Regions from separate parts of the Mesorhizobium oxytropidicola genome, predicted to be linked through region 2. Evidence: predicted binding sites of a transcription regulator. Region 2 holds the regulator's gene; each other region holds the start of a gene.
What was found. Region 2 encodes LexA, which represses DNA repair genes until DNA is damaged. Its sites were predicted from a motif close to TGTTCNNNNTGTGTTCNG; they were not measured.
Positions count from the first base shown of each region.

Region 1 (4,481 bases), 270 kb from region 2:
CTCGGCCATCTTCTTCGACGGATCGACCGGCTTGACCAGATAGGGCGTGACGATGATGACCAGATCGGTCTCGCGCCGCTGGTAGGATTTCGACGAGAACAGCGCCCCGAGCACCGGCATCTTGCCGAGGCCGGGAATGCGCGACGTGGTGATGTCGTTTTGCGACTGCAGCAGTCCCGCGATCATGAAGCTCTGGCCGTTCTTGAGATCGACCGACGTCCTGGCGCGGCGCACGATGAAGCCCGGCACGGAGATAGTGCCGATGTTGTAGGAGGACGACGCATCGATCGAAGAGACTTCCGGCGCGATGTCGAGGCTCACCAGCCCGTCCTTGAGCACGGTCGGCGTGAAGTCCAGGCTGACGCCGTATTTCTTGTAGGTGACGGAGATCTTGCCGTTGTCTTCCGAGACCGGGATCGGGAACTCGCCGCCGGCCAGGAAGCTCGCCGTCTCGCCGGAACGGGCAATAAGGTTCGGTTCCGCCAGCCGCCGGGCGAGGCCGCGCTCTTCCAGCGCCTTGATGGCGATATCGATCGACACACCGTTCGACAACAGCCGGCCGATGATCTCGCCGGTGCCTGCCGCCGGCACGGTCCCCGGATCGATGGTGACGTCGCGCCCGCCGAGGCCATAGGCGAAATTGGCGCTGTATTTGGCACCGAGATCCTGGCCGGCCTGGCGGTTGATCTCGACAAAGCGGACGTTGAGCTGAACCTGCTGCGAGGACGAGATGTTGACCGAGTTGATCACTTCCTCATTGCCGGAAAAGCGGCTGGCGATCTTGCTTGCCTTGTCCGCCGCCACCGCGTCATCGGCTTCGCCCGACAGCACGACGCGGCCATTGGCCGAGCCGACCTTGATCTTGGCGTCCGGCACGCTGGCGCGGATGGTGCTGGCCAGCTGGTCGGTGTCGAGCGTCACCTCGATGTCGATGGTGCCGACAAGCTGCTTTTTGTCGTCGAACAGCGCAATACCGGTGGTGCCGAGATTGTTGCCCAGCACATAGAAGGATTTGTCGGTCAGCGGATTGACGTTGGCGATCTCCGGATCGCCGATGACGATCTGGTAGAAGGCGGCACTCGTCACGATCGTCTTGGGCTTGCCCTTGGCTACCTTGATCGACGCGTTCTTGGTCGACGAGACATAGACCACATCATTGTCCGCCTTGGCCGCGCCGGGCAAGGTGAGCATCCCGCCCGCAGCCAGAGCAACCGCCATCGCCAGGATGCGCACGAAGCGCAGCCGGCCCGTCATTCGATATAGGGTACGCATCAACATTGCCCTGTCCCGTCCGGTCCCCACCGGCCTTTACTTCTGGTCCCGCGCAGGAACCTGATATTCCTCGGCCTTCGTGCCGCGCGTCACGACGATTGTCTTGAATTTCGGCTTCTCCGGCTCCTTGGTCATCGCATCGAACAGCGAGCCGGCCGCCGCCTGAGCCTTGGCCGCCACCGATCCGCCGAAGGAAGAGATGGTGGTGACGCCGTTCTTGCCATCGCCGCCTTCGCCCGCGGAACGAAGCGACAGCGACAGCGTGCCAACCGTGCGGGCAAGCGCCACTTTCTGCGCACCTTCGGTCGTCACCTCGATGGTCACCGAATTGGAGATCTGTGGCGTCGTCTGGCGCACATCGGCACCCTGGCCGACGCTCAGTACCTTGGCGTCCGCAACGACGATCTCGGAGGTGACGGTCGACCCGGCCGCCCCTTGCGCGTTCTTGGCCACTTCCTGGATTTCGCCGGCATCGCGCGTCAGCACGACATCGACGCGGTCGCCCGGCGTGACGAAGCCGCCGACACCGGCGATCTCGTCGGTGCGGATGGTCACCGCCCGCATGCCGGGTGTCATCATGTTGGAAAGCGTTGCACGGCCGTTCGGACCCGACAGCTTGGTCAGCAGCACCGGTTCGTTGACCTCGATCGGCGACAGCACGATACGATTGCCTTCGCCGAGCAATCCATCGATGGTGGCAAAGGCGCCCTGCGGCAGCGAATCCTGCGGCCACGGGATTTCGATCAGCTTGGCGCGGTCGAGTTCCATGCCGTAGCGCAACGGCGCGTTCGCCACCACGATGGTCTTGAACTCGATCCTGGGCGGTGCCGGAGCGGCGATCGACGCCGTCTTCTCCTCGGCATTGGGCTTGGCCTGGCTCTTGACCCAGAAATCCGCGGCAAAGATCGAGATCGCGCCGAAAACGGCAGCGATGCCGATCATCGTTATGGCCTTGCCCCTCACGCCGAAACCCCTGATGCCTGCAGTTTCTTGTTATGTTGGGCTCACGCTAGGCCGCTTTGTTAAAGAATCAGGAATGCAGAACGGTGGTATTGGACCTATTTCCGCCGGCTTGGTTATCGAATGGTTTTAGGATATGAGGGGTCAAATCCCCGAACGTAACAGGAACCTCCGTCGCTTGGCGCCGCAAAGCGTGGCAGTATCGACGGGTGATTCGCAGCATCGGACCCGATGGCAGGCATGGACGACAACAACGATCTCTTCGGCAATATCGACAAGCAACCACAGCCTGTTCGTACACCCGCGCGCCCGGCGGATCCGCTGGTGCAGGCAGCGGCCAAGCGCCCGGCCGCGACCAAAGATGGCAGCGAGGGCTATAGTGCCGCCGACATCGAGGTGCTTGAAGGCCTGGAGCCGGTACGCCGCCGGCCGGGCATGTATATTGGCGGCACCGACGACAAGGCGATGCACCATCTGTTCGCCGAGGTCATCGACAATTCCATGGACGAGGCGGTTGCCGGCCATGCCACCTTCATCGACGTCGAGCTTTCGGCCGACGGGTTCCTGACCGTTACCGACAATGGCCGCGGCATCCCGGTCGATCCGCATCCGAAATACAAGAAGCCGGCGCTCGAAGTCATTATGACGACGCTGCATTCGGGCGGCAAATTCGACTCCAAGGTTTACGAGACCTCGGGCGGCCTGCACGGCGTCGGCGTCTCCGTCGTCAACGCGCTGTCGGACCATCTCGAGGTCGAAGTCGCGCGAGGCCGCCAGCTCTACCGCCAAAGATTCTCGCGCGGCATCCCCGTAAGCGGTCTGGAGCACCTCGGCGAAGTCCATAACCGCCGCGGCACCAAGACCCGCTTCCATCCCGACGAGCAGATCTTCGGCAAGGGCTGCGCCTTCGAGCCGGCTCGGCTCTATCGCATGACGCGTTCGAAGGCCTATCTCTTCGGCGGCGTCGAAATCCGCTGGACCTGCGATCCCTCCCTGATCAAGGACAAGGACCCGACGCCGGCCAAGGCTGAGTTCCATTTTCCGGGCGGCCTGAAGGATTATCTCAAGGCGTCGCTCGGCGACGACTTCCAGGTGACGCGCGAAATTTTCGCGGGAAAAAGCGAAAAGCAGGGCGGCCATGGCTCGCTCGAATGGGCGGTGACCTGGTTCGGCGGCGACGGCTTCATAAATTCCTACTGCAACACCATCCCGACGGCTGAAGGCGGCACCCACGAGGCCGGCTTCCGCAACGTGCTGACGCGCGGCTTGCGCGCCTATGCCGATCTCGTCGGCAACAAGCGTGCCTCCGTCGTCACCTCGGAAGACGTCATGATCTCGGCCGCCGGCATGCTGTCGGTGTTCATCCGCGAGCCGGAGTTTGTCGGCCAGACCAAGGACAGGCTGGCGACGATCGAGGCGATCCGGATTGTCGAGACCGCGATCCGCGACCCGTTCGACCATTGGCTGGCCGACAATCCGCAGGAAGCCTCGAAGCTGCTCGACTGGGTGATCGCGCGCGCCGACGAGCGGGTGCGCCGCCGCCAAGAAAAAGAGGTGTCGCGCAAGAGCGCGGTGCGCAAATTGCGCCTGCCGGGCAAGCTCGCCGACTGCACGCAGAACGCCGCGGCAGGTGCCGAACTGTTCATCGTCGAAGGTGACTCGGCCGGCGGCTCGGCCAAACAGGCACGCGACCGTGCCAGCCAGGCGGTGCTGCCATTGCGCGGAAAGATCCTCAACGTCGCCAGTGCCGGCAACGACAAGCTGGCCGCCAACCAGCAGATATCGGACCTGATCCAGGCGCTTGGCTGCGGCACGCGCTCAAAGTATCGCGACGAGGATCTGCGCTACGACCGCGTGATCATCATGACCGACGCCGACGTCGACGGCGCCCACATCGCCTCGCTTTTGATCACCTTCTTCTATCAGGAGATGCCGGCGCTGGTGCGCGGCGGCCACCTCTTTCTGGCGGTGCCGCCGCTTTACTCGATCAGGCAGGGCGGCAAGGTTGCGTACGCCCGCGACGACGCGCACAAGGACGAACTCCTGCGCACCGAATTCACCGGGCGCGGCAAGGTCGAGCTTGGCCGCTTCAAGGGTCTGGGCGAAATGATGGCCTCGCAGCTCAAGGAGACCACCATGGATCCGAGGAAGCGCACGCTGCTCAGGGTCGATGTGAACGAAATCGATTCAGCCACCAAGGATAGGGTCGATGAGCTGATGGGCACCAAGCCGGAAGCCCGCTTCCGCTT
Region 1 covers NZ_CM149692.1:4,089,761-4,094,241, reverse strand. Annotated here, with positions in the region: gene AC0V8S_RS20425 (type II and III secretion system protein family protein) at 1-1,278, opposite strand, end outside; gene cpaB (Flp pilus assembly protein CpaB) at 1,309-2,235, opposite strand; gene parE (DNA topoisomerase IV subunit B) at 2,473-4,481, shown strand, end outside.
Region 1: the regulator LexA is predicted to act here: its motif matches at 2,385-2,402, upstream of parE (DNA topoisomerase IV subunit B).

Region 2 (4,481 bases):
CGTGCGCGCGCCACCGATATGCAGATAGCCGGTGGGTGAGGGGGCAAAACGGGTGACGACCTTGTCGGACATGAAACTCTCGGAAACCATCTGAAGCGGGGTGCGGCTGCGCGGACTTTCGCGCGTCGCGCGTTCATGTAGCATAGGGCGTCAGGGGTGCAAGGGGCAGACCCGATGGCTGGACGAGGCCGGGGCTCGGATCGGGGCGAGGACGCTAGTGTTGGCGTCAGCGAGCGATCCCTGTTTGCGATCCCGCCGCCAGCCTCGCTGCCACCATCGCCTCTTGTGCCAGGCTCCGGCAGCCAGCTGCCGCAGGCGGATATCCCGGCGCCACTTCCGTCCACTGCCTCGGGCCGGATTGTGCGTGTCCGGCGGCAACTCGGCCAGGTTTCGTGGCCCCGCCTGCGCTACAGTGTGGCGACCGCAGCCGAGCTCGAGCTTGACCGGGGCATCGCCTTCCTGCTGGTGCCGGTTTGTCTGGCCACTGGTGCGATCGGCTATTATTCGCTGGCGGCGGAGCCTGATTTTGCAAAGCCTGTCGCGGTCGTCGTGCTGTTGGCGATCTGCGCGCTTGTTTCGCGTTCCTGGCCGAAAACCCATCTGGGCTTCACGGCGGCATTGTTGTGCGCGCTTGGCCTGCTTGCCGCCAAGGCCGAGACATGGCGGGCGGGTACCCAGATGCTGGGTTCGGAAATCTCGACGCAGGTGACCGGCCGCGTCGTTTCGCTCGACCGGATGGAGACCGGCCGCATCCGGCTGACCATCGACGTGACGTCGACCGCCCGGCCGACACTGCGCTATGCGCCGGAAAGGGTCCGGCTTTCGGCGCGCAATGTCCCTGCGGAAATGACCGCCGGCTCCCTGGTCACCGGCTATGCCAAACTGTTGCCGCCGACCGGCCCGGTGCGACCGGACAGCTACGATTTCTCCTTCGACAGCTACTTCGCCGGCATTGGCGGCAGCGGCTTCTTTCTCGGCAATCCGAAGCTTGTTGCAGCCGATGATGGTGAGATGCCGTTGTCGGCCCGGCTTTTCTCCCGGGGTAGAAAATGCCCGTGAAGCCATCGCCGACCATATCCGGGCCACTGTCGGTGGTGCTGAAGGTGAGATCGCGGCGGCGCTCATCGTTGGTGTCCGCGCGGGCATTCCCGACGAAATCAACGAAGCGATGCGGCGTACCGGTATCTATCACATCATCTCGATTTCCGGACTGCATATGGCGCTGGTCGGCGGCACCATCATGGGTCTGCTGCGCGGTGCCTTCGCGCTGTTTCCGGATTTTTCAGCACGTCGGCCGGTGAAGAAATACGCGGCCGCCGCGGCCCTGTTCTCGATCGCCGCCTATCTCGTGATTTCGGGTGTCGTCGTCGCCGCCGAACGCAGCTTCATAATGCTGGCGGTGATGCTGATTGCCGTGCTGTTTGATCGCGCGGCGCTGACGATGCGCAATCTGGCGATCTCGGCGATCGCCGTCATCGTGGTGTCGCCGCACGAAGTGGTCGGCCCGAGTTTCCAGATGTCGTTCGCCGCAACGGCCGCGCTGGTCGGTGCCTATGCCGGCTGGGCGGACCACCACGCGGGAAAGGTAAGACCGCCACCGCCAAAGCGATCCTTGCCCGGATTCCTGACGCGAAAATTCCTGCTGGCGACGGGCGGGTTGGCGATTACCTCCATCATAGCCGGCTGCGCCACGGCGCTGTTCGCCATCTGGCATTTCCAGCGTGTGTCGCCGCTCAGCCTGTTCGCCAATCTGGCCGTCATGCCGATCGTGTCAGTCGTGATGTTCCTGGCCGTTGCCAGTGCATTGCTAATGCCGTTTGGATTGGATGCGCCATCCCTCTACCTAATGGGCAAAGGCCTGACGGCGATGATCGCCATATCCGCGTGGATTTCGGAACGCTCCCCAATCGATGCGGTCGGGTTGATTTCGCAGCACTCGGTGCTGCTGGTGACCGTCGCCTTGGTCATCGCGACGATGGCGACGACCTGGTTGCGGCTCGCGGCAGTGCCATTCGCGCTTGCCGGCTTGTTGACGGTGTCGGATACGCGCACGCCGGACGTACTGATCTCGGAAGATGCGCGGCTGGTCGCGCTGCCGATCGGCGGCGGCGAACTCGCGGTCAGCCGGGCTCGCCCGAACGAATTCACCATCGACAATTGGAAACGCGCGCTGGTGTCCGAAACCATCGTCGTGCCGGAGATGTTCAGCAAGGCAGATGGGCAATTCGACATTGCCGATGCCGTCAACCTCCCGCCGGGAGCTCCGTTCTACTGCACGGATGGCGTCTGTCTTGCCCGGCACCCGTCCGGTGCGATCATCGCACATGTCGAAGACCGCAAGGACACCTGGAAGGCCTGCGGTTTCGCCGATTTGATCGTCGTCAATGATGCAACCGGCTATGATGCCTGCCACAATCCGCTGGTTCTTGTCGTCACCAAACGGCAACTTGCCCGCAAAGGTAGTGCCGCCGTCTTCTTCGACCGCCAATCGGCGACCGGTCCGCCAACCGTCAACTTCGCGGTGGACGGGCCGTATCGGCCCTGGCATGCACAGCGAAAATATTCACGCGAGGCGAGGGGGCTGCTGCCCTATCAAAAAGCCGAAAAACCGGCTGCCGTCCCTGCTCAGTAGCGCCGGATCAGCCCTACGAGCTTGCCTTGCACCTTGACCCTGTCCGGCCCGAAAATACGCGTCTCGTAGGCCGGGTTGGCGGCTTCAAGCGCGATCGAGGCGCCTTTGCGGCGGAACCGCTTCAATGTCGCTTCCTCGTCGTCGACCAGCGCCACGACGATCTCGCCCGGGCTCGCCGTATCGGCGTTGCGGATAATGACCGTGTCGCCATCGAAGATGCCGGCCTCGATCATCGAGTCGCCCTTGACCTCCAGCGCATAGTGCTCGCCGCCCATGATCATGTCCGGCGGCACCGAGATGGAATGAGTCTGATGCTGGATGGCATCGATCGGCACACCGGCGGCGATGCGGCCCATCACCGGAATCGACACGGCGGAAACCGCGTCGTCATCATTGCCGGCCGCGGGCAAGCGTGATGGCGCCGGCTTGATCTGGCGGCCAAGGCCGCCCTGACCGAGACTGCCCTGAATGACGCTTGGCGAGAATTTCTTTGCCGCGTTGAGGCCCGGCGCGATCGAATCCGGCAACCGCAGCACTTCCAGCGCTCGCGCCCGATTGGGCAGCCGGCGAATGAAGCCGCGTTCCTCCAGTGCCGTGATCAGGCGATGGATCCCTGACTTGGAGGCGAGATCGAGCGCTTCCTTCATCTCGTCGAAGGAAGGCGGAATGCCGCTTTCCTTCAGCCGTTCATGAATGAACATCAGCAGTTCATGTTGCTTGCGTGTCAGCATGGCGGCCCCCAAGGCATTGAACGAAGGGTGTGAACCAGAATCGAAAAACAAACCCAGAACAAACCCTATCTGTTCCAGTTGTGTTCTGCAACTGTTTAAAGTTTAGTGAATTCGTTAAGGCGTCTGAAATTATTTGGCCCGGCAACAGGCGGTGTTCGATGCCTGCCTGCCGCCGCGCGGTGCGCTTGCCGGCTTTGAAATTGTTTTGGTTAATGGCCTGTGGCCTATCCTGCTCCGAGGTCTGGCATCAGTAGCCGACAAAGCTCGATGAGAGATTTTTCTCCTTTCACCAATCCTTGGCCTGCCGTGAACGAAACGAAGCCAAAATGCCAACTTTGCCACGAAATTGCCATACCGGCTTCGGTCCGTGATCCCGTTGCGCTACCGCTTATTTATGCTGCCGTCGCCGGCATGGACATAGACATGCAGCGTATAGCCGATATGGGCGATCATCAGGGTTTTCGCGCGCTCGATATTACGATCCAGCGCCGCCTCCATGAGCGCGGTGTGATGTTCGATTGCGACCGCCTGGCGCAACGCCTCCACGGCCTCCTCGTAACCATGCTGCAGGCCGGCCGCCGCCCGCAGCGTTGGCGCCAAGCCGAGAAAACGGTGATGGCGACGCAATTGATCCGCGATCGTGGAATGAAAGGTCAGCAGCCAGGGGGATGCTGCCGCACTGAGCAGTGCCGCGTGGAAAGCCTCGTGCTTTTCATCCCATTCGTCGACCACTTCGTCGGATGGATCGTCGACAGCGGTCTTGCAACGCGACAGCCGGTAATGGGCGGCGACGACCGCGTTTTCCCAATCGTGGCCACCTTTCTCGATCGATTCCTGAAGCAGTGGCAGTTCGACGACACACCTGGCGCGCGACAGGTCTTCCAATTCGGTGCGCGAAACCGGAGCAACGGCAAAGCCGCGATTGCTGATGGAAGTCACCAGGCGCTCCGCCTCCAGTCGCGACAGCGCTTCGCGCAACGGCGTCCAGCCAATGCCATAACTGTTGCGCAACGCGCTGAGCTTGAGCGGCGCGCCGGGCCGCAGACGGGTCGCGAGGATATCGCGACGCACCAGCCTGTAGGCCGCTTCCGTCTTCGAGAGTCCTTCGTCCAACATCG
Region 2 covers NZ_CM149692.1:4,356,271-4,360,751, forward strand. Annotated here, with positions in the region: gene gltX (glutamate--tRNA ligase) at 1-72, opposite strand, end outside; partial or broken gene AC0V8S_RS21700 (ComEC/Rec2 family competence protein) at 175-2,632, shown strand; gene lexA (transcriptional repressor LexA) at 2,626-3,363, opposite strand; gene AC0V8S_RS21710 (GntR family transcriptional regulator) at 3,745-4,479, opposite strand.

Region 3 (4,481 bases), 330 kb from region 2:
CCTCGGGGATCTCAAGCCGGTCATCGTTGGGCAGGCAGGTCACCGGCAGCGCATCCTCGACAGCCGTGCGGTGCCAGCGCGCCTTGCCGTCGATGCCCTGGAAGGAGAAGTAGCCGCCGATCATGATCAGGCCGCCGCCGGCCAGCGTCCAGTCGCGCAATAGCTTGAGCCGGTTGGGGACCGTCTTGCCGTGCAGCCAGACATCGGGATGGAGCAGCAGCGAGTTCGCGCCGATGTCGGAGAGGATGATCGCCTTGTATTGCGCCAGGCCCTCCATGGTGAAAGGCAGCTTTTCGACGGCCTCATGGGCCGGCATGTACTCAAGATCAAATTCGCTGTCCTTCAGGGCGGTGACGAGCGGTGTTGCACCCAGATGAAAGGTGACGCTGCCGAACTGGTCGAAGCCCTTGTAGTGAGTCGCCGAGCTCATCCAGCTTTCGCCGACCAGAAGGACTTTTGCTTTCGCCATGATCATACTCTCCTGATTTCGTCCGATGGGCGGATGCCCAGAAACCGATAAGTCTTTGATTTAACTTGCCATCACAGTGTCGTTCGCCGAGGCGGTGGCCTTCAGGGTCGCGAAATCCGCGATGTAGCCCTGCGCGCCTTCGACCGTGGTCGTCAGGCTTGCGCCGATCGCGGCATAGCGGGCGGCGGCGTCCAGCGACGCGCCATGCAGCCACAGGCTCAGGAAGATGCCGGCGAAGCTGTCGCCGGCGCCGGTGGCATCGACGCGGTTGACCGGCAGTGCCGGCACCTCGATCTGTGGGCCGCCACCCGACGGGAAGACGACCGCGCCGAACTCGCCAAGGGTGAGCACGACCGTCCCGCGCGGCTTGATGCGTGACAGCATTAAGCGCACCTCTTCGATCATGCTCGCCATCCCGGTGCGAAAACCGAAAATCTCGCGCATCATCACGTCGTTGATGAAGGTCAGATCGATCTGCCTGACCATCTGTGTGAAGGTTTCGGGCGTGCGCGCGCTTCTGGGCAAACCGGCCGAATGCAGACTGACCCTCCAGCCGGCCTGATGAAAGCGCGCGATGGAGGCGGTCATCGTCTCATAGTGAAAGCCTTCGATATGCAGGCAGGCCGGGCGCTGCTCGGGCTGGATGTCCAGATTGGCGGTCAGGTCGACCTCGCCAAGCTCGAACGGTTCGCTGATGATGGTGCGGCTGCCGTTGCGCTCGATGATGACGATCGCTTGGGAAAGCCGGTTGTTGGGCGTGCTGCGGATAGGGAGGGCGTGGACACCCAGTTTGGCGAGTTCGCCCAAAGCCCAGTCGCTCTCGGCGTCCCTGCCGACCGCTGTCGCCAGTTCCACGTCAAGCGCGTAGGGGGCCCCGACGCCGGCCGCGGCAACCGCGAGATTGGCGGCCGGGCCGCCCAGCGCCTTTTCGATATGGCTGGCGGTGATGCGGTCGTCGCGATGCGGCAGCACGTCGACGCGGCACAGGAAGTCGACGCTGACGCGACCGGCGACCAGCAGCCTTGGCAGATGATCGAGGTTTTTTGGCCTGCGGGGCGCGCGGCCGGGCAGGGAACGGGCAAGGAACTCGGCCGGTACATCAGCGCGGCAACCGCCTTCTCGATGCGTTCGCGTGTGTCTTCCCTGAGGCCGGCGGTGCCATTGATGAAGTTCGAGACCGTGCCGATGGAGACACCGGCGGTTCGTGCGACATCCGCTATGGTAGGGCGCTTGCGTTGCAATTGCCTGGTTCCGATTGAAGCGTTTCAAACGGTAGCAGTGGAAGCGCGACGCCTCAACGAAACTGTTTTCCAAAAAAATGGAGATCGCACTTGTTCATTGGAAGATTGATCCAATCAGGCGGGGATGATTGGATTGCTCTTTCCATGATTGAATGATTTTCAAATTTCCGAATTTCGTTCGATCCGTGGCGCCTGATCGAACGCTCATCGCAGCGCCTTCCAGCAACTCAGCGAGTAGCTGCCGCCGCGGAGTGGCCGTCGGGCGTTTTTCTGCTACGGCCAGAAACAGCAATGCCGCCGGGCGGACCCGGCGGCATTGTCTTGGATAAATCAGGATACTGCCGTTCTGGTCGACGCCTAAGGCGTGGTCTGCGCTTCGATCTTGGTAGCCATCTGGTCGATCTTGCCGGCAAGGACACCCTGGGCCCAGGCCGTGACCTCGTCATCGACCGGCTTGTTGGCCATGTCCGTCAGCGCTGCATCGAGTGATGCCTGGTCGGTACCGACGGTCGCCGTGGCAGCCGCCGCCTCAGCCTCGTCGGCCGCCGCGTTGTCGGCGTCGACAATTGCCTGCTGAGCAGTGATCTGGTCTTTCACCGCCTGGATCTGTTCAGGCGTAGCGGTCGGATCCGCCTGCAGCGCGGTCAGCTGCGCATTCAGCGTATCCAGTTGCGCCTGGGCGGCCGCCGCCGTGGCGGCTGCCGTCTCAGCCGCGGCCTGAGCAACCTTGGCTTTCGCCGACTGTGTCACAAAGGCCTGGATGCCGGCGAACTTCTTGCTCTTGGAATTCATATAGGCGTTGATGTTGCGCTGCAGGGAGTTCAGCCGGCCGAGCTTGGCATGGATGTTTTTCTCCTTGGGCACGGATGCGACCTGAGTGGTTGTGTCGACCGTGGTGGAGGTCGTAGTGCCCGCGTCCACCTTGCCAACATGGCCTGGAGCCGATGCCGACTTGCCATGCGAGGCGCCGCTGTTGCCATTGCCATTGCCGCCAGCATTGCCGTTGCCGTTACCCCCGCCGTTGCCGTTGCCGTTGCCGTTACCGTGCCCGTTGCCGCCGCCATTGCCGTGCCCGTTGCCGCCGGCTCCAGCGAGCGCTGGGGACGCCAGAAGCGCCAATGCGGCAAGCGCCGCGAACAGAGTTTTTCGGTTTGTCATGGTGTCTCCTCGGGGAATCGCCGCCTCCGCCCCACCGCTAGAGCAAGCGTAATATGAGAAACCCCTAATTGTACGGAGTAAACTTTAGACAAATGCGGTCGCAATGCGCGATCTCGATGATGGCAGGTGGCATAACTATTTGATATTTCATGAAAATAAACGCCGTAAGGTCGCTGTGCTACTGAAGTCCCATGCCGGCCAGACCATCGTCCTAGCTGCCGCCAATGTCGTCGAGCGGTTGGTCAGAAACGCGCTGGAATGCAGGAGTCAATGCAGGAGTCGATGAGCAAAACCTGGTCGGTATGCGCCATGCGAGAAACGCTCTTGCTTCCCTGTCGGCGAAGACGAGCGGGCCACCTTTTTGGTTGTCGCCCTAGATCAGCAACAAACCCTTCATGCTGGCGTATCCCTTGCGCCCGATGATGATGTGGTCGTGCACGGCGATGCCCAGCCGTCTGCCTGCTTCGATGATCTCTTTCGTCATCTCGATGTCCGCGCGCGACGGCGTCGGATCGCCCGAAGGATGGTTGTGCACCAGGATGATCGCGGTGGCCGACAGTTCGAGCGCCCGCTTGACGACTTCCCTGGGATAGACGGGCGTGTGGTCGACAGTGCCGGTCTGCTGCACCTCGTCGGCGATCAGCGTGTTCTTCTTGTCGAGGAACAGGATGCGGAACTGCTCGCGCGCTTCGAAGGCCATGGCCGAGCGGCAATAGGCGAGAAGCTGCGTCCAGGACGAAAGGACCTCGCGGCCATGCACTTCGCCATGCGCCATGCGCTGCGCTGTCGCCGCCACGATTTTCAGGTCGAGCGCCACCGCCGGGCCGATGCCCTTGACCTCCTGCAGCAGGTTGATGGGCGCGCCGAGCACTTCGGCCAGCGTGCCGAAGCGCGCCAGCAGCGCCCTGGCGGCCGGCTTGGTGTCGGCGCGCGGGATCAGCCGGAAGAGCAAGAGCTCCAGAAGCTCATAATCGGGCAGGGCATCAGGGCCAGCCGAGGCAAAGCGCTCGCGCAAGCGGTCGCGATGGCCGAGATATCCAGGTTTTTCGGCTGGAGCCGGCCTGGCCTTCGCCGCGGGCCGAACCGGCACCTCGGCAAAGAAACTCCGCTCGTCGTCGTCGCCCGTTGTCCCCATCAGCCCCCGCATCCAGCCAATCAGTCGGGCAAAGCGGTCGCCCGACGTATTAAAACATCAGGCCGGCAGGCCGGGCCGGTCGAGGTTGTTGGGCGAGAGCGTGAAAATCTCGCAGCCCGTGTCGGTCACGCCGATCGTGTGTTCGTACTGCGCCGACAGCGAGCGATCGCGTGTCACCGCCGTCCAGCCATCCGACAGCACCTTCACATGCGGGCGGCCGAGATTGATCATCGGCTCGATGGTGAAGATCATGCCGGGCCGCATCTCGACGCCTTCATTGGCGCTGCCATAGTGCAGGATGTTCGGGGCGTCGTGGAACAGCTGGCCAACGCCGTGGCCGCAGAAGTCGCGCACCACCGAGCAGCGCTCCGCCTCGGCATAGGTCTGGATGGCGGCGCCGATGGCGCCGGTGCGCGCACCCGGTCTGACCGCGGCGATGCCGCGCATCAGGCATTCATGGGTGACCTCGAGCAACCGC
Region 3 covers NZ_CM149692.1:4,031,180-4,035,660, forward strand. Annotated here, with positions in the region: gene AC0V8S_RS20135 (glutamine amidotransferase) at 1-469, opposite strand, end outside; gene AC0V8S_RS20140 (carbohydrate kinase family protein) at 530-1,441, opposite strand; partial or broken gene AC0V8S_RS20145 (LacI family DNA-binding transcriptional regulator) at 1,615-1,710, opposite strand; gene AC0V8S_RS20150 (hypothetical protein) at 2,068-2,868, opposite strand; gene radC (RadC family protein) at 3,242-4,003, opposite strand; gene map (type I methionyl aminopeptidase) at 4,061-4,481, opposite strand, start outside.
Region 3: the regulator LexA is predicted to act here: its motif matches at 1,540-1,557, upstream of AC0V8S_RS20140 (carbohydrate kinase family protein).